Regions from separate parts of the Paenibacillus sp. ISL-20 genome, predicted to be linked through region 1. Evidence: predicted binding sites of a transcription regulator. Region 1 holds the regulator's gene; each other region holds the start of a gene.
The links. Region 1 encodes Rex, which represses fermentation and respiration genes when NADH is low (regulators of the CRP and FNR family bind a similar motif). Its sites were predicted from a motif close to TTGTGAAATATTTCACAA; they were not measured.
Positions count from the first base shown of each region.

Region 1 (3,604 bases):
GGAGCATCAAATTCATGTGACGCTAGGCGATGTCGTTCGCAAGGGTGACAAGCTGATCGCCGAAATGAAGGAAGATCTGGACGACTACAGCGCGGACAGTCTGTTAACAGACCTATCGGGTCTGTTTAAGGACCTGGCCGCACACCGCGAGGACCTGAGGTCCTTCATGGCTCTGAATGATGAAGGCACGGTATACTGGATGGAGGCTAACGGGAATTTCCGCGGCAAATCGATGCAGCTTTATGCAGTGCCTGTCGATGTAAGCACCCACTTGAAGGAATTGTTTTTTGACAAGAAACAAAGCGTGATCCTGACATCGGCGACCTTGTCGGTGGATAAATCGTTTCAGTTCATGATCGAGAACTTGGGTCTTCAGGAAGCGGCAGATAGCGGCAACCTGAACACGGTTCTGCTGCCATCCCCGTTTAATTACAGGGAGCAGGCCCTCCTTGTCGTGCCGCGCGATTTTCCGAGCGTGAAGGGCTCGGTCGGGGATGCACTCTTTGTGAATACACTTGTGCAATCATTGGCCGATACGGCAATCGCTACGCATGGCCGCATGCTTGTGCTGTTCACCTCGTACCGCATGCTGCGTCAGGTGCACGAGCCGTTGAAGGAGGCGCTGGCATCCAGCGATATTACGGTACTGGGACAAGGGATGGACGGAACCAGCCGTACCAAGTTAATCCGGAGATTCCAGGATACCAGCGCTTCGGTCCTGCTGGGTACCAGCTCCTTCTGGGAAGGGGTAGACATACCTGGTGAGGCGCTCACTTGCCTTGCGATCGTCCGGCTGCCGTTCCAGCCGCCGAATCATCCCTTGGTCGAAGCCAAGAGCGAATTGCTGCAGCAGCAGAAGAAGAACCCGTTCATGAAGCTTTCGGTTCCGCAAGCGGTCATTCGCTTCAAACAGGGATTTGGCCGACTGGTGCGGACCGCGCAAGATAAGGGGATTGTCATTGTCTACGATACCCGGGTCATTGAATCCTATTACGGGAAATATTTCTTATATTCTTTGCCGGGGCCGAAGATGGAGCATATGCCGACAGAGGGGATCGTTCCCCGAATTTCGGAATGGCTGCAGGAAGAGGCAGGCGTAGAGAACCAAGCTGAATAAAAGTGAAACAATGAACGAAATGATCGGTCACAAAAAAATGTAGTTATTAACCTATTATTTAGGGGGAGCATGAATGAAATCGGAAAAAATTTCGGAAGCCGTGGTCCGCAGATTACCTGTATACTTGCGCTATTTGAATGAGCTTCAGAAAAGGGAGGTTTCCACGGTTTCCTCCCAGGAACTGGGACAAAAACTGGACCTCAACCCTGCTCAAATTCGTAAGGACCTAGCGTATTTCGGTGATTTTGGACGGAAAGGGATCGGATATGACGTATCTTATCTGATCGAGAAAATTCGCCAGATTCTAAAGCTGGACCAGAAGATCAATGTCGCATTGATTGGGGCCGGTAATCTTGGACATGCATTATCGAATTACAATGCATTTCTGAAGGACAATATGAAGATTGTGGCGGTTTTCGATTCGTATTCTCCCAAAGTTGGTATGAAAATTAACAATTTGGTTGTACAGCCGATGGAGGAACTGGAGAAGACGGTTCATGAGTACGGCATTCGTATCGGGATAATCACCGTTCCGGATTTTGAAGCGCAGAATGTAGCCAATCAGCTTATCGCCGCAGGCATCGAGGCTATCCTGAATTTTGCGCCAACCATCCTGAAAGCCCCATCCCATATCCGGATTCATACGGCTGATTTCACTACGGATTTGCAGAGTTTGGCCTATTATTTGGATAACGGTAAGGAGGATGCAGCACATGACGACAACGAAGTGGATGGTTAAGAACGGAACGTTTGCGGTACTAGAGGAAGGAAGATCCGTGTTACGCGGATATATGGTTGTGGAGAATGACCGGATAACCTACCTGGGTGAAGAAGAGCCACCCGTCCAAGAGGGAACAGAAATTATCGACGGAACTCATCTGTTTTTCCTACCTGGGTTGGTGAACACGCACGGACATGCAGCGATGTCGCTGCTCCGCGGTTATGGCGACGATCTGGCACTGCAGGTATGGCTTCAGGAAAAAATGTGGCCTATGGAAGCCAAATTCACGGCCGACGATGTATACTGGGGAACCGCACTCTCCGTGCTGGAGATGATCAAAGGTGGAACCACGACGTTTGTGGATATGTATGATCATATGGATCAGGTTGCTAAGGTTGTGCAGGATTCAGGAATGCGCGGCGTTCTGACACGCGGTGTGATTGGATTATGTCCGCCTGAGGTGCAGCAGCAGAAGCTGGATGAGGCGGTTGCATTCGCGAAAGACTGGCATGGCAAGGCTGACGGGAGAATTACGACGATGATATCGCCGCATGCACCTTATACATGCCCGCCGGATTTCATCGAAAAATTCGTTCAGGCATCCCATGATTTGAATCTGCCTTTGCATACCCATATGTCCGAAACGGAAACGGAAGTAGCTCAGAATGTAAATGACTACGGACTTCGCCCTGTCGCCCATTTGGAGAAGCTTGGCATGTTCTCCCGTCCAACGCTGCTTGCGCATGCCGTCCATCTGACCGATGAAGAAATCGATATCCTGGCCAAGCATCAAGTCATGGTGTCGCATAATCCAGGCAGCAATTTGAAGCTTGCCAGCGGCATTGCACGCGTGCCTGCACTGCTGAAAGCCGGGGTCACCGTGTCATTGGGTACCGATGGACCTGCGAGCAATAATAATCTGGATATGTTTGAAGAGATGCGTCTGGCGGCATTGATTCATAAAGGGATAAGCGGGGATCCAACCGCAATTCCTGCATCTGAAGCGCTTCGGATGGGTACAGAGTATGGAGCTAAGTCAGCCTTCCTTGCGGATATCGGTACGCTTGCGGTAGGTATGAAAGCAGATATGATCGCACTGAATACGGATCAGGCGCACTTTCTTCCGAAGACGGATTACATTTCTCATGCTATCTACTCCGCTAGTGCGAAGGATGTTGAGCATGTATGGGTTGACGGTAAGCAGGTAGTGAAGAATGGCGCGAGTCTTACTCTCGATGAGGAACGTATCCGCCGGGAAGCGCAGCGTGCCTTTGAGCGTCTTACAACCCTCTAGGGAATAATCAAGGGGAGCGAGGAAGACGGATTTGAAGAAAAAAACGAAGTGGATATTGCTGAGTGTGTCCAGCGTGCTGCTGTTACTGCTTGGTCTACAGCTCTATTATTCATATGTTATGAAAGATACTTGGAATGAAGAAAGAATGGCAATTGTTGCCGCCAAACAGCATGGCCAATTGGTTACGTCCGGGAAGACCTATAAATCGGTGTGGGGCGAGGATAATAACTATTGGGTGGTAAGCGGGAAGGATCAGGACAATCAAGATCGTATGGTATGGGTGAAATTTACGGATGACAACGTACCTGTTGAAGGTGCTGAGGCTGTCCAGTCCGTTTTATTGAATACGGGGATATCAGAAGCCCAGATGCGGGATCAGATCTATAACGAATTGCCTGGCGTGGAAATTAAGAGGTTGCTGCCTGGAATGTATGAGGGCGAGTATGCATGGCAGCTGCAGTATGAACACAAC
Region 1 covers NZ_JAGGRD010000009.1:37,753-41,356, reverse strand. The annotation lists gene dinG (ATP-dependent DNA helicase DinG) at 1-1,117, shown strand, start outside; gene J7E85_RS05555 (redox-sensing transcriptional repressor Rex) at 1,191-1,856, shown strand; gene J7E85_RS05550 (amidohydrolase) at 1,831-3,132, shown strand; gene J7E85_RS05545 (cell wall elongation regulator TseB-like domain-containing protein) at 3,164-3,604, shown strand, end outside.

Region 2 (3,604 bases), on a different contig from region 1:
TTTTAAATGATTTTCCATTATTCTGGTTATTAATCTGTAAACTGAATCAACTTTTTTTACAACGTGTAAGAAAGGCGGGTAGAACATATGAGCGATCATCCCCTAGATGTTGGCCTTTCGCCGGATCAGGTGACAGGTATCGTGCTTGCAGGTGGAGCCTCCCGGAGAATGGGGAGAAACAAGGCGCTGTTGCCCATGGAGGGAATGCGTTTGATCGAGCGAACGGTCCAGGTACTTGACAAAGTTAGCGGACGGGTAATCCTATCCACCAATGTCCCGGACGCTTATCAATTTCTTGAATTGGAGTGCATTCCCGATCTCTATGTCGGGCAAGGCCCGATGGCGGGACTTCATGCAGCGCTCAAGTCATCCCAAAGCACATGGAATATGGTCGCTGCGTGTGACATGCCTTATATCCAAGAACGTTTCCTTCGGGGACTGCTGGATCTGGCGAACAAGCAATACGCAGCCGATGCTGTAATCCCCGTGGTAGAAGGCAGGATGCATCCGCTTCTGGCGGTATATCGCAAAGTAACCGTAGAAGGCCTTGAGCACAGGTTGATTAAGGGACAACTGCGCATGGTGGAATGGGTGCAGGAGCTGAATGCCGTCTTTGTGCACGAGGAGCAATTAGAGGCAATGACGGGCCTTGATCCGCGCAGGATTTTATTTAATATGAACACGCCTGAGGAATATGAGGCAGCAGGCGGCCTGATGAGTTCCGACTTGTCAGAGGATAGATAGTAGAGTTTTATAGCAGTATCAAGGTACAAAGCCCGATGAAACCGGTACTCATCCTAAAAAAATAACCCCGCCAACTAAATGCTTGGCGGGGAATTTTAATATATTACTGCGCGCTAGCGATAATAAATCTGCCATCGGCAGTATACGCACAGCAGACGGGTTTATCCGCCGATCTGCGACATGCGCCGGACGGTGGGAGTATGGTTTTGTGCCTTTTTCTCGAGCGCGAGCGCCATTTCATGATTCAGCGGTTTATCGCCCAGCGCTTTGCGGAACAGGTTCGCCACCGCGGAAGGATCATCGACGACACGGCGCACGTTAAATTCGTCGGACCAGTATAGACAAGCCTTGATGTGGCCGTCCGCCGTCAGCCTGAGGCGGTTGCAGGAATCGCAGAAATGATCGCTGACCGGATGGATCAGACCGAAGGTTCCTGTAGCTCCAACCACCTTCATGTTGCGTGAAGGCCCATTGCCGGATGGTCCCTGCTCTTCTTGAATGGTCCAACCCGCCTCCTGGCACACTTCGGATACCCGGCTCAGCGGCAGATACGAATCTCGCCAGACATCGGATGCTTGGCCGATCGGCATATATTCAATAAAGCGGACATGGAGGGGACGATCGAGCGTTAGAGCGATAAAGTCGCGAATTTCGTCTTCATTGAAGCCCTTCATTAACACCATGTTCAGTTTGATCGGATCCAGGCCGGCTTCATAAGCGGCTTCAATGCCTTCCAGCACTTTATGCACCCGTCCGCCGCGCGTAATGCGCGCGTAACGCTCCTCATGAAGCGAATCCAGGCTGATGTTGATACGGGTGAGTCCCGCTTCCTTAAGCAGACGAGCTTTGGATGGGAGCATGATCCCGTTGGTGGTAAGTGATATATCTTGAATTCCTTCAATGGAAGCAATCATATGGACCAAGGATTCCAGATCCTTGCGCACCAGTGGTTCCCCGCCGGTAAGGCGTACTTTGGAGACGCCCATAGGGGCAAGGACGCGCACGATCGCTGCGATCTCTTCATAGCTCATAATCTGATCGTGAGGTTGGAATTCCATTCCTTCTTCCGGCATACAATAGACACAACGAAGATTGCATCGATCCGTCACCGAGATGCGAATATAATCATGGACCCGACCGAAAGAATCTTTAAGCGGTTCGATCATGGAAATCCCCCTTTATAGCATGCATGGTCACATTGTAGCCATTCCCCGAACGGGAGTCAATGCGCCGTTTGGGTCATGACGGCAGGACAAGCAGCGGCAAAACGGCCATTCTTTTGTGAGAAGAATCACAGTAAACGCTTACGGGATCCATTATATTGAAGCTGTGGACAAAAGCTTTCTCCCCTTGAAAGCGAGTAGTGACATTCTAGATTTCCGAAAGTTTCCTGATTTTTTCCGAAATTTTCGGAAATCATTTCTAACTGCTTTCATTAGGTGTTCATCTAAGATATACTGTCAAGGATATCACATCCAACAAGAAAGGTTACCAATAGGAGGTTCGATATGGCGATATCACCTGTTCAAACTTTGGAGGTGCCTGACGTCTGTCACAGATGGCTTGAAAACCGGGGGACGGTCTACGAGCTGCTGATTGATTTTTTGGGCAATTGGCCCAGCTTGTCTATGATTGCGGAATGGAGCCGCGGAAGTGGAATTAGCAAGGCTGCGGAGTGTTCGAAGGCCGGTGCGGAACTGATGACATATTTATGTGGACGCTCACCTGAGGAATTGGTTCGGATTTGCGAATATGAAGGGGCGGAATACCGCCGATTGCTTCAGCAGTCCAAACAGCGTCAGGCGGCAGAGTCTCATTATACGAAGGATGGATGCGCTCAGGATTTAGCCGATTGTTATGCATCCGTCGGTATTGCCTTTAATAAACTGCACGGGGAAGCGGACGATCATATAGCCATTGAACTGGAATTTATGACACTGCTTCATGACCGTATGCTGAACAATACGTATTGTGAACATAGCATGCTGCAATTGATGGAGGTTCAAGAGAAGTTTCTGGAGGAGCATCTGTTGTCATGGGTGCCATCCCTCTGCAAGGATCTGAAAGGATCCACGGAAAGTCCGCTTTATCAGTCGTTATTCAGTCTGCTGGAGGAGTTCCTTGCACAGGATCTGAACATGCTGAAGACGTGGAAGCATTCCAGGGAAGCTGTGCTGGTACATTAGCGAGCAAGACAACATCATAGTCGTCAACATCATAGTCATCAAAAAAAGCCCCGGTCTCCTATTATAGGAGGGCCGGGGCTTTGGTGTTCTACTTAATCTTCGATTCTTTTCTTGCTGAACTTCATCAGGAACTCGTACACGATAGGTACCACCACGAGCGTGAGCAGCGTCGAACTGATCAGACCGCCGATAACCGTAATGCCGAGACCTTTCGAGATGATGCCTGCGCTGCTCTCCCAACCGAATACGAGAGGCAGAAGAGCGCCGATCGTTGCGAGTGCCGTCATCAGGATTGGACGAAGACGGGTAGCGCCGGCTTCAAGCAGGGCTTCGCGTGTGCTCATTCCTTCGCGCTCCATATGGATTACGCGGTCGATCAATACAATTGCATTGGTCACGACGATACCGATCAGCATGAGCACGCCCATGAGTGCAGACACGTTCAGTGTCTCGCCTGTGATAAGCAAGCCGATAATGGCTCCGATGACAATGAACGGCAGCGAGAACAGGATGGCGAACGGTGCGAGACCGCCACCGAATGTAACCACAAGCACAAAGTATACAATCGCGATGGCTGCCAGCATGGCGAGTCCGAGCTGTCCGAAGGTTTCGTTGATTTGCTCTGTGACGCCTCCGAACTGGACAGATACGCCGTCTGGAAGCTCAAGCTTGTT
Region 2 covers NZ_JAGGRD010000036.1:277,896-281,499, forward strand. The annotation lists gene mobA (molybdenum cofactor guanylyltransferase) at 88-744, shown strand; gene moaA (GTP 3',8-cyclase MoaA) at 906-1,910, opposite strand; gene J7E85_RS22095 (TorD/DmsD family molecular chaperone) at 2,253-2,930, shown strand; gene J7E85_RS22100 (efflux RND transporter permease subunit) at 3,023-3,604, opposite strand, start outside.
Region 2: a site for Rex is predicted at 2,024-2,041, ahead of J7E85_RS22095 (TorD/DmsD family molecular chaperone). Genes of this name have one in related genera too.

Region 3 (3,604 bases), on a different contig from region 1:
GATGACTACTGGAGGATCCTGACGAAACCAAGCATTTGTTGTTTTGCCATATGAAGGATGCAGACTACAGCTTACCGTGCTCCCACAAATTCAGCTGATTTGATGCCAGCTTGGCGGCCGAAAATAATGATCTCGGCAACAGAGTTGCCACCGATCCGGTTTTGTCCGTGCAATCCGCCTGTTAGTTCACCGGCTGCAAACAATCCTGGAATAGGCGTGCCGTCTTTATCCAAAACTTCCGTGTTCGTGTTGATTTTTACGCCGCCCATGGTGTAGTGAATACCGGGGGCGATTTGGATGGCATGGTATGGCGCTCCGGACAAGTCGTTATCCATGCCTGTCGTTCTGTTGAATTCGGTATCTTCATTGTTCTTCACCGCGCTGTTCCATGTATCCAGTGTGGCTTTAAGCTGATCAGCTGGAACGCCCATTTCTTTGGCCAAAGCCTCGATCGAATCACCGTGAATGACAAAGCCCATTTTCTCATATTGCTGAATCGCTTTGACACGGGATTTTACCCCGGAATCGAACACAAGATAAGCCGATTTTTCAGGAAGCTTATTGATGGCGGCGGTGACGTTGTCCCGAGTATCCAGCTCGTTTGTGAAACGTTGGCCTTGGCTGGTCACGAGGATGGCTCCTTCTCCCCGAACGGCTTCCCCGATGAGATAAGATTTCTCCTGCTGCACCGTAGGGTGAACCTGGATTTGATCCATATCGACCGTTGTACCGCCGAGCTTTTCAATCATGGTGATGCCGTCACCGGTGCTGCCTTCCTGGTTGGTGGTCACGTAACCTTTCAGATCGGACCGAACTTCGGAGATCATGTCCATATTGGCTCCGAAACCGCCCGTTGTCACAACGACGGCATCTGCTGCAATGTTTTTCTCATCATTCTCGTTGAAGATGACTTTGACGCCGTTTACCTTGCCGTCTTTTTCTGTAATATCCGTTACCTTGGCATTGATGAATAGCGGAATTTCTTGTTCTTGGACATTTTTTACCAGTCCGTTGACAAGGTATTGTCCTACCGCCGAGCCGTCCTCAGGACGATGCGTGCGCTTTTCGTTCATGCCGCCCGTAATGGTGATATTGTTCAACCGAATCCCGATGGAATCCAGCCAATCGATCGCGCTTGCCGAATGGTCAACGAAGAAACGAAGCATGTCTTTGTCGTTGGTTCCATGACCGCCCTTTAAAGTCTCTTCATAAAATAAATCGTTGTTGTCTTTAATGCCCTGTTCTTGTTGGAACTTGGTTTCGGAAGCATTCATGCCCGAAGATGATTTTATGGTATTCCCGCCGGCAATCGGCATTTTTTCAAAAATAACCGGGTTCATGCCTTTATCTTTTGCCTCAAGGGCAGCAGACATACCGGCTCCGCCTGCACCGACGATGATGATATCATACTTTTCTTTGAGCTGATCGATCGGCGTATAACCGGTTTGGGACGCACCCGAAACGGCTGTTTCTTGGTCTTCTTCTTTTTTCGTGTTGTCCTGACTCTGATCCTGGTTCCCGCTGCCGCATCCCGCGATAGCAAGCATGAAAGAGAGAATGAGTATAAGCGTTGCTGCAAACTTCCTTTTCACTGTGTAACCCTCCATTTTCTCTATATCTATTTAGTTGACCATAAAGAGCCAAACGAAAAAGGAGGTCGTAACGTAGGAAAGCGAGAAGCGAAAGGGAACGTGAGCGTGACCTTTACTCTTCGAATCTCAGCTCTTCCCCGGTTGCCTCCCTCCGGTCAGCCTCGTCAGGTCCACTTCATTGTAATATAGAGCAATCAATTATGTGGTGAATTATTTCACAATGTGTATTGGGTTTTATTTATTCCGATGCCACCGGGCTACGATCTCTTGACTTCCTGCGTGTTTCCCATTTATTTTGCCTCATAAGGATACCGCTTTTTCGCGTTGAGTTCCTTTATAATGAAGATATATAATCTGATAATTGCCTGTGTGGATGATTACGCTATTGATTGGAGGGGTTTTATGGCACAAACAACAAAAAAGGCGCTTGCCCTATCGCTAAAAAAAATGCTTGAGAAAAAAACGCTTGATAAGATAACCGTTATTGATATTGTTGAGGATTGCGAAGTAAATCGCCAAACGTTTTATTATCATTTCAAGGATATTTATGATCTTGTGGAGTGGATTTGCACAAGCGAGGCTACCATAGCGTTGGATGGCAAGAAAACGTATGACACGTGGCAGCAGGGCCTATTGCAAATATTTGAGTATGTGCTGAAAAACAAGGCGTTTGTGACGAGTGTCTATCATTCGATTAAACGAGAGCAGCTGGAAAGGTATCTATTTAACGTAACCTATAGTCTTTTGATAGGGGTTATTGAGGAAAAGGCTGTTACGATGTCGATCAGGGATGATGATAAGTCGTTTATCGCTGACTTTTATAAATATGCGTTTGTAGGGCTGATGCTGGATTGGATTGCTAAAGGGATGAAGGAAGAGCCCGCTGCGATTGTGGACCGGCTAAGCATTTTGATTCAAGGGGATATTTTTTTCGCGCTTGAAAAGTTTAAATCGCACCACGATTATTAGACAATATTAGGCTTTTGTCGAAAGTTTCGACATTAGGCGGACATTGTCTATAGGAGACCTCCGAATATTCTCTTATGATGTAGTTGCTAGAATCAATTCGGAGGTGACTGGAATGTATTATAGCAATGGTAATTATGAAGCGTTTGCCCGTCCGGAAAAACCGGTCGATGTCGACAAAAAATCAGCATATCTGGTTGGAGCCGGTTTAGGCTCTCTGGCAGCTGCGTGCTTCCTTGTGCGCGACGGCCAAATGAAGGGAGAGCGGGTTCACATTCTGGAGGAGCTTAGTCTTCCCGGAGGTGCCTGCGACGGAATTCATGACAGCGATAAAGGTTTTATTATTCGCGGTGGACGGGAAATGGAAGATCATTTTGAATGCTTGTGGGATTTGTTCCGTACTATTCCGTCTCTTGAAATTGAAGACGCATCGGTTTTGGATGAGTTTTACTGGCTGAACAAGAAAGATCCGAACTATTCTCTAATGAGAGCCACGGTTAACCGAGGCGAGGATGCCCATACGGATGGAAAATTTGCTCTGAGTGAAAAAGCTTCGCTGGAAATCGTGAAGTTATTCTTTACTCGAAACGAAGATTTGTATGATAAGCAAATTACCGATGTATTCACGGAGGATTTCTTTGCCTCGAATTTCTGGCTTTACTGGAGAACGATGTTTGCCTTTGAAGATTGGCACAGCGCTTTGGAGATGAAGCTTTACATTCAAAGATTCATTCACCATATTGGCGGACTGCCTGATTTTTCGGCGTTAAAATTTACGAAATATAATCAATATGAGTCATTGATTCTGCCAATGATGAAATACTTGCAGTCGCATGGCGTTCATTTCCAATATGATACAACGGTCACGAATGTAGTATTTGATATTCAAGGTAATAAGAAGGTTGCCAAGCAAATGGTATGTCGCCGTGCTGGCAATGAGGAATATATCGATTTAACGGAAGATGATTTGGTGTTTGTGACAAATGGCAGCTGCACGGAAAATTCTTCTTCGGGCGACCATCATCGTGCGGCTGAATTCAATCGTT
Region 3 covers NZ_JAGGRD010000011.1:72,725-76,328, forward strand. The annotation lists gene J7E85_RS08090 (flavocytochrome c) at 72-1,592, opposite strand; gene J7E85_RS08095 (TetR-like C-terminal domain-containing protein) at 1,995-2,561, shown strand; gene J7E85_RS08100 (oleate hydratase) at 2,674-3,604, shown strand, end outside.
Region 3: a site for Rex is predicted at 1,796-1,813, ahead of J7E85_RS08090 (flavocytochrome c). Genes of this name have one in related genera too.

Region 4 (3,604 bases), 180 kb from region 1:
TAGCATCCACAATGGCTTTTTTGGTTACGCCGTTGCAGCCGCATACGATTTCATCATCGGGCATCTTCTCCAGTGAAAATGCCTTGCCGTTTCCTGTTCCTGCGCTGTCCGTACCCATGATCGAATCGTAAATTTCATCTGTCATGGCTGTCTTTTTCCGAATCATGGATTGAAGGCTTGCCGAATCGCTCACATCTCCGAACAATATCGCCCCAACGATGATATTGTCGCGAATTAATATTTTCTTATAGGTCTTGCGCCAATCATCTTTAGCGGTGATCACCGAGTGCTCGGCTTGCTCCATGAACTCGCCTGCAGAGAAGACATCCACACCGCTGATTTTCAGCTTCGTCGATACAATGCTTCCCTCGTAAGGCTTGCCTTCCACGCCGCATAGATGCTTCGCCAGTACCTGTCCCTGTTCGAACAATGGTGCAACCAGACCGTAGCACGCGCCCCGATGCTCGCAGCATTCGCCAACCGCATACACATCCAGCCAGGAAGTCTGAAGATAATCATTGACGACGATTCCCCGGTTCACTTCGATCCCGCTCGCTTTAGCGATCTCGGTGTTCGCTCTGATGCCCACTGCCATGACCACCAGGTCGGCATCAAGCTCATCCCCATCCTTGAACCGGAGTCCCGTGACTCTGGTATCTCCCAATATTTCGGTTGTTTGTTTACCTAATAAGAAGTTGATGCCCTGCTGTTCAAGCTCCCTTTTCAGCATGCCGGATGCCATCGAATCCAACTGGCTCTCCATCAAATCCTGCATAAGATGAACCACCGTCACCTCCATGCCCAGACTGACCAATCCCTTGGCAGCTTCCAGACCCAGAAGTCCCCCGCCAATGACAGCCGCTTTCTTGTACGCCTTAGCGGCTTGAAGCATCTGCGTGCAATCGGCAATGTTTCGGAAACCGATAACGCCTTCTTTGTCACTGCCCGGTACGGGTAAAATAAAGGGCTTCGAGCCCGTTGCTATCATGACTTTGTCATAAGGCACCGTCAATCCGTTATCGGCGGTCACGACCTTGCGTTCCCTATCGATGGCAGTTACAGTGGCATCCGTGTGCAGAGTGATGTGGTTATCCTCGTACCATTTCCAATCATTCAATACAATGTCATCCAAGGTTTTGCTGCCTTCCAACACATACGACAGCATGATGCGGTTATAATTCGGATGAGGCTCCTGTCCAATGACGGTGATGTCAAAATTTCCACCCAATTTAATGATTTGCTCGACCGTACTAATCCCGGCAATACCGTTGCCAATGACAACTAACTTTTCTCTCTTTATATTGGACATCGATTGATTCCTCCCCAACACATTTATCTAGATCGTGGTATTCCGTTGCTTTCACATAAATTATATCGTCTGACGGCATTAATTTTTGTGATATATTTCACATAAATCGTTAAAATTTAAAATAAAAATGCCAAATAACCCTGTCCGCATCGGAACAAGGTTATGATGAGGCATGCTCTATATAATATCGGCTTCCATATAGGCTCGTTCGCCGCTAGGAACCTTCAAATAAGGACGAATCCCGGCAAATCCCTTCGCGTCCAGGTTCACCCCGGTCATCCAGTTCCCCTCTAATAAACCTCGATCCGATTGCATAATGACGGCAGGTGCCTGGATATGCTCCTGATACAGAACGATGTCCGCTTGAATAGTCTTAAAGGCTTTTCCTTGTTCCACCAACGGTACGGCGCTGATATACGTAGGCACAAAATAATTTGCGATCACATCCAGCTCCTCCCCGTCAAAAAACGGCTCACTGCCAAGGAAAGGATGCAGCATTACGATTTTCTCATAGAGTGACCAGATGATCATCTGCAGAAATCTTCCCGTGCGTCCTATATTCTGCCCGGTGGACGCATGAAATCGATCGGTTTCATAACCAATGAACTTCCATCCGCCGGGGGCTTTGACCCATTTCTGAAACATATCAACAGCATCGGCACCGCTATGGCTAACGGATTCTGCAGATTCCGGGCTTGTTCCAGACGCAGCTAACCACAAGGAATCCGGCACATACTGGCTCAGCATCCGCTTGGTCTTCTCAAAAATATGAAGCACTTTTAATGAAGCGTTTTCAAGTTCTGAGATGTCCTCTTGTCCATAATGGAAACGGGAGATATACGTTCGCTTGGTCATAGGCTCGCCTCCTTGATATGCCGCTCTCGGTATTTACATCATATAGCAGCTGCCTCCGCTTGGTGCATGTCCACCTATTCTTGCCGTAAAGAAACAGGAATCATACTTCCATTTAGAAAAAAAACCCTGAAATGAGGATGTCTCATGCCAGGGTTTAATCATCAAGGGGAGTCTTAAGATGACTCATCTTTCGACCCATTGTTCTGCCCAGGATGCAATTTGCTCCATTACCGGACGTAATGCTTTGCCTTTTTCAGTCAGTTCATATTCAATACGTACCGGTGTTTCCGGATAGACATGACGAATCAAAATGCCTTCGCATTCCAAATCCTTCATCCGCTCGGAGAGCATCTTATCGCTCATGGACGGAATCAAATTCGAAATATCCTTAAAGCGCTTAGGCCCGCTCATCAACGTTTGAATAATCAAACCGTTCCACCGTTTGCCCAGAAAAGAAAATGCAGATTCAAAACGGGGACACATCGTAACATTTGTAACTTCCATATCCCTTCACCTCTTTACGAAGTCACCTTGTTTATAGAAATTCATAAGCTTAACTAAAAACCTAGAAAACTTACGAATTGTAAGTATGTTTCATTTTAGCACATTTCCGAGAAACTGAAAACCACCTAGCCCCTTTTTCCCATAAAATCAGCGCTTATCCCATAATATACGAGCCAAAATATCCAAATCTTTCTCGATCCAAGTGGATAATTTCCTATTATACAGTACCGCCGCTGGATGGAATAGAGGGAATATCTTATAGGTTTCCGCCGAGAACATGTAGCCCCTATCTGGATTCTCCGGATCGGTTGCTTGCTGGACCGGCCCCTCCATCAGTTTGCCGTGCAGCGATGTCACCGTTTCATGGCTTCCGATTAACCGGTGCAGCGCCGTATTTCCCATGGGTGCGATAATGTGCGGGCGAACCCATCGAATCTCTTCATCAAGCAAAGGTGCATGGGCCAATATTTCCGCCTTTGTCGGTGTGCGATTGGAACGGCTGATGACACTCTCGCCCGTGGACCTCACGATTACCTTTTCCTTATAAGGCCTGCTTCTCATGGCACTGGTAATATACACTTGCTCCCGGGTCAGGTTCAGGCGTTCCAGGTAGGCGTTCATCTCTTGTCCGGCCTGCCCTACAAAAGGTAAGCCTTCCAGAACCTCATGGGCCCCGGGTGCTTCTCCAATAAACATAATTTTGGCGAAGCGGACTCCTCTCCCGAGCAGGAAGCCCTCAACGGGTTGATGGGCCAGCTTGGCCTGGCATATGGCGATGGTTGCGGGATCTACAGGTGCGCTTTGTACTTCACTCATGTGTACAGCCCCCCCCTTCTTGTATATCATACAATACCCCATACTTAGGTATATTCTATCCCTAGCCGGCAAAAACATTTCCGTGAACATTCATCGTTAACGATAAAACGAGCCGCTCAA
Region 4 covers NZ_JAGGRD010000009.1:212,783-216,386, forward strand. The annotation lists gene nirB (nitrite reductase large subunit NirB) at 1-1,309, opposite strand, end outside; gene J7E85_RS06480 (hypothetical protein) at 1,487-2,164, opposite strand; gene J7E85_RS06485 (winged helix-turn-helix transcriptional regulator) at 2,348-2,668, opposite strand; gene J7E85_RS06490 (uracil-DNA glycosylase) at 2,816-3,484, opposite strand.
Region 4: a site for Rex is predicted at 1,395-1,412, ahead of nirB (nitrite reductase large subunit NirB). Genes of this name have one in related genera too.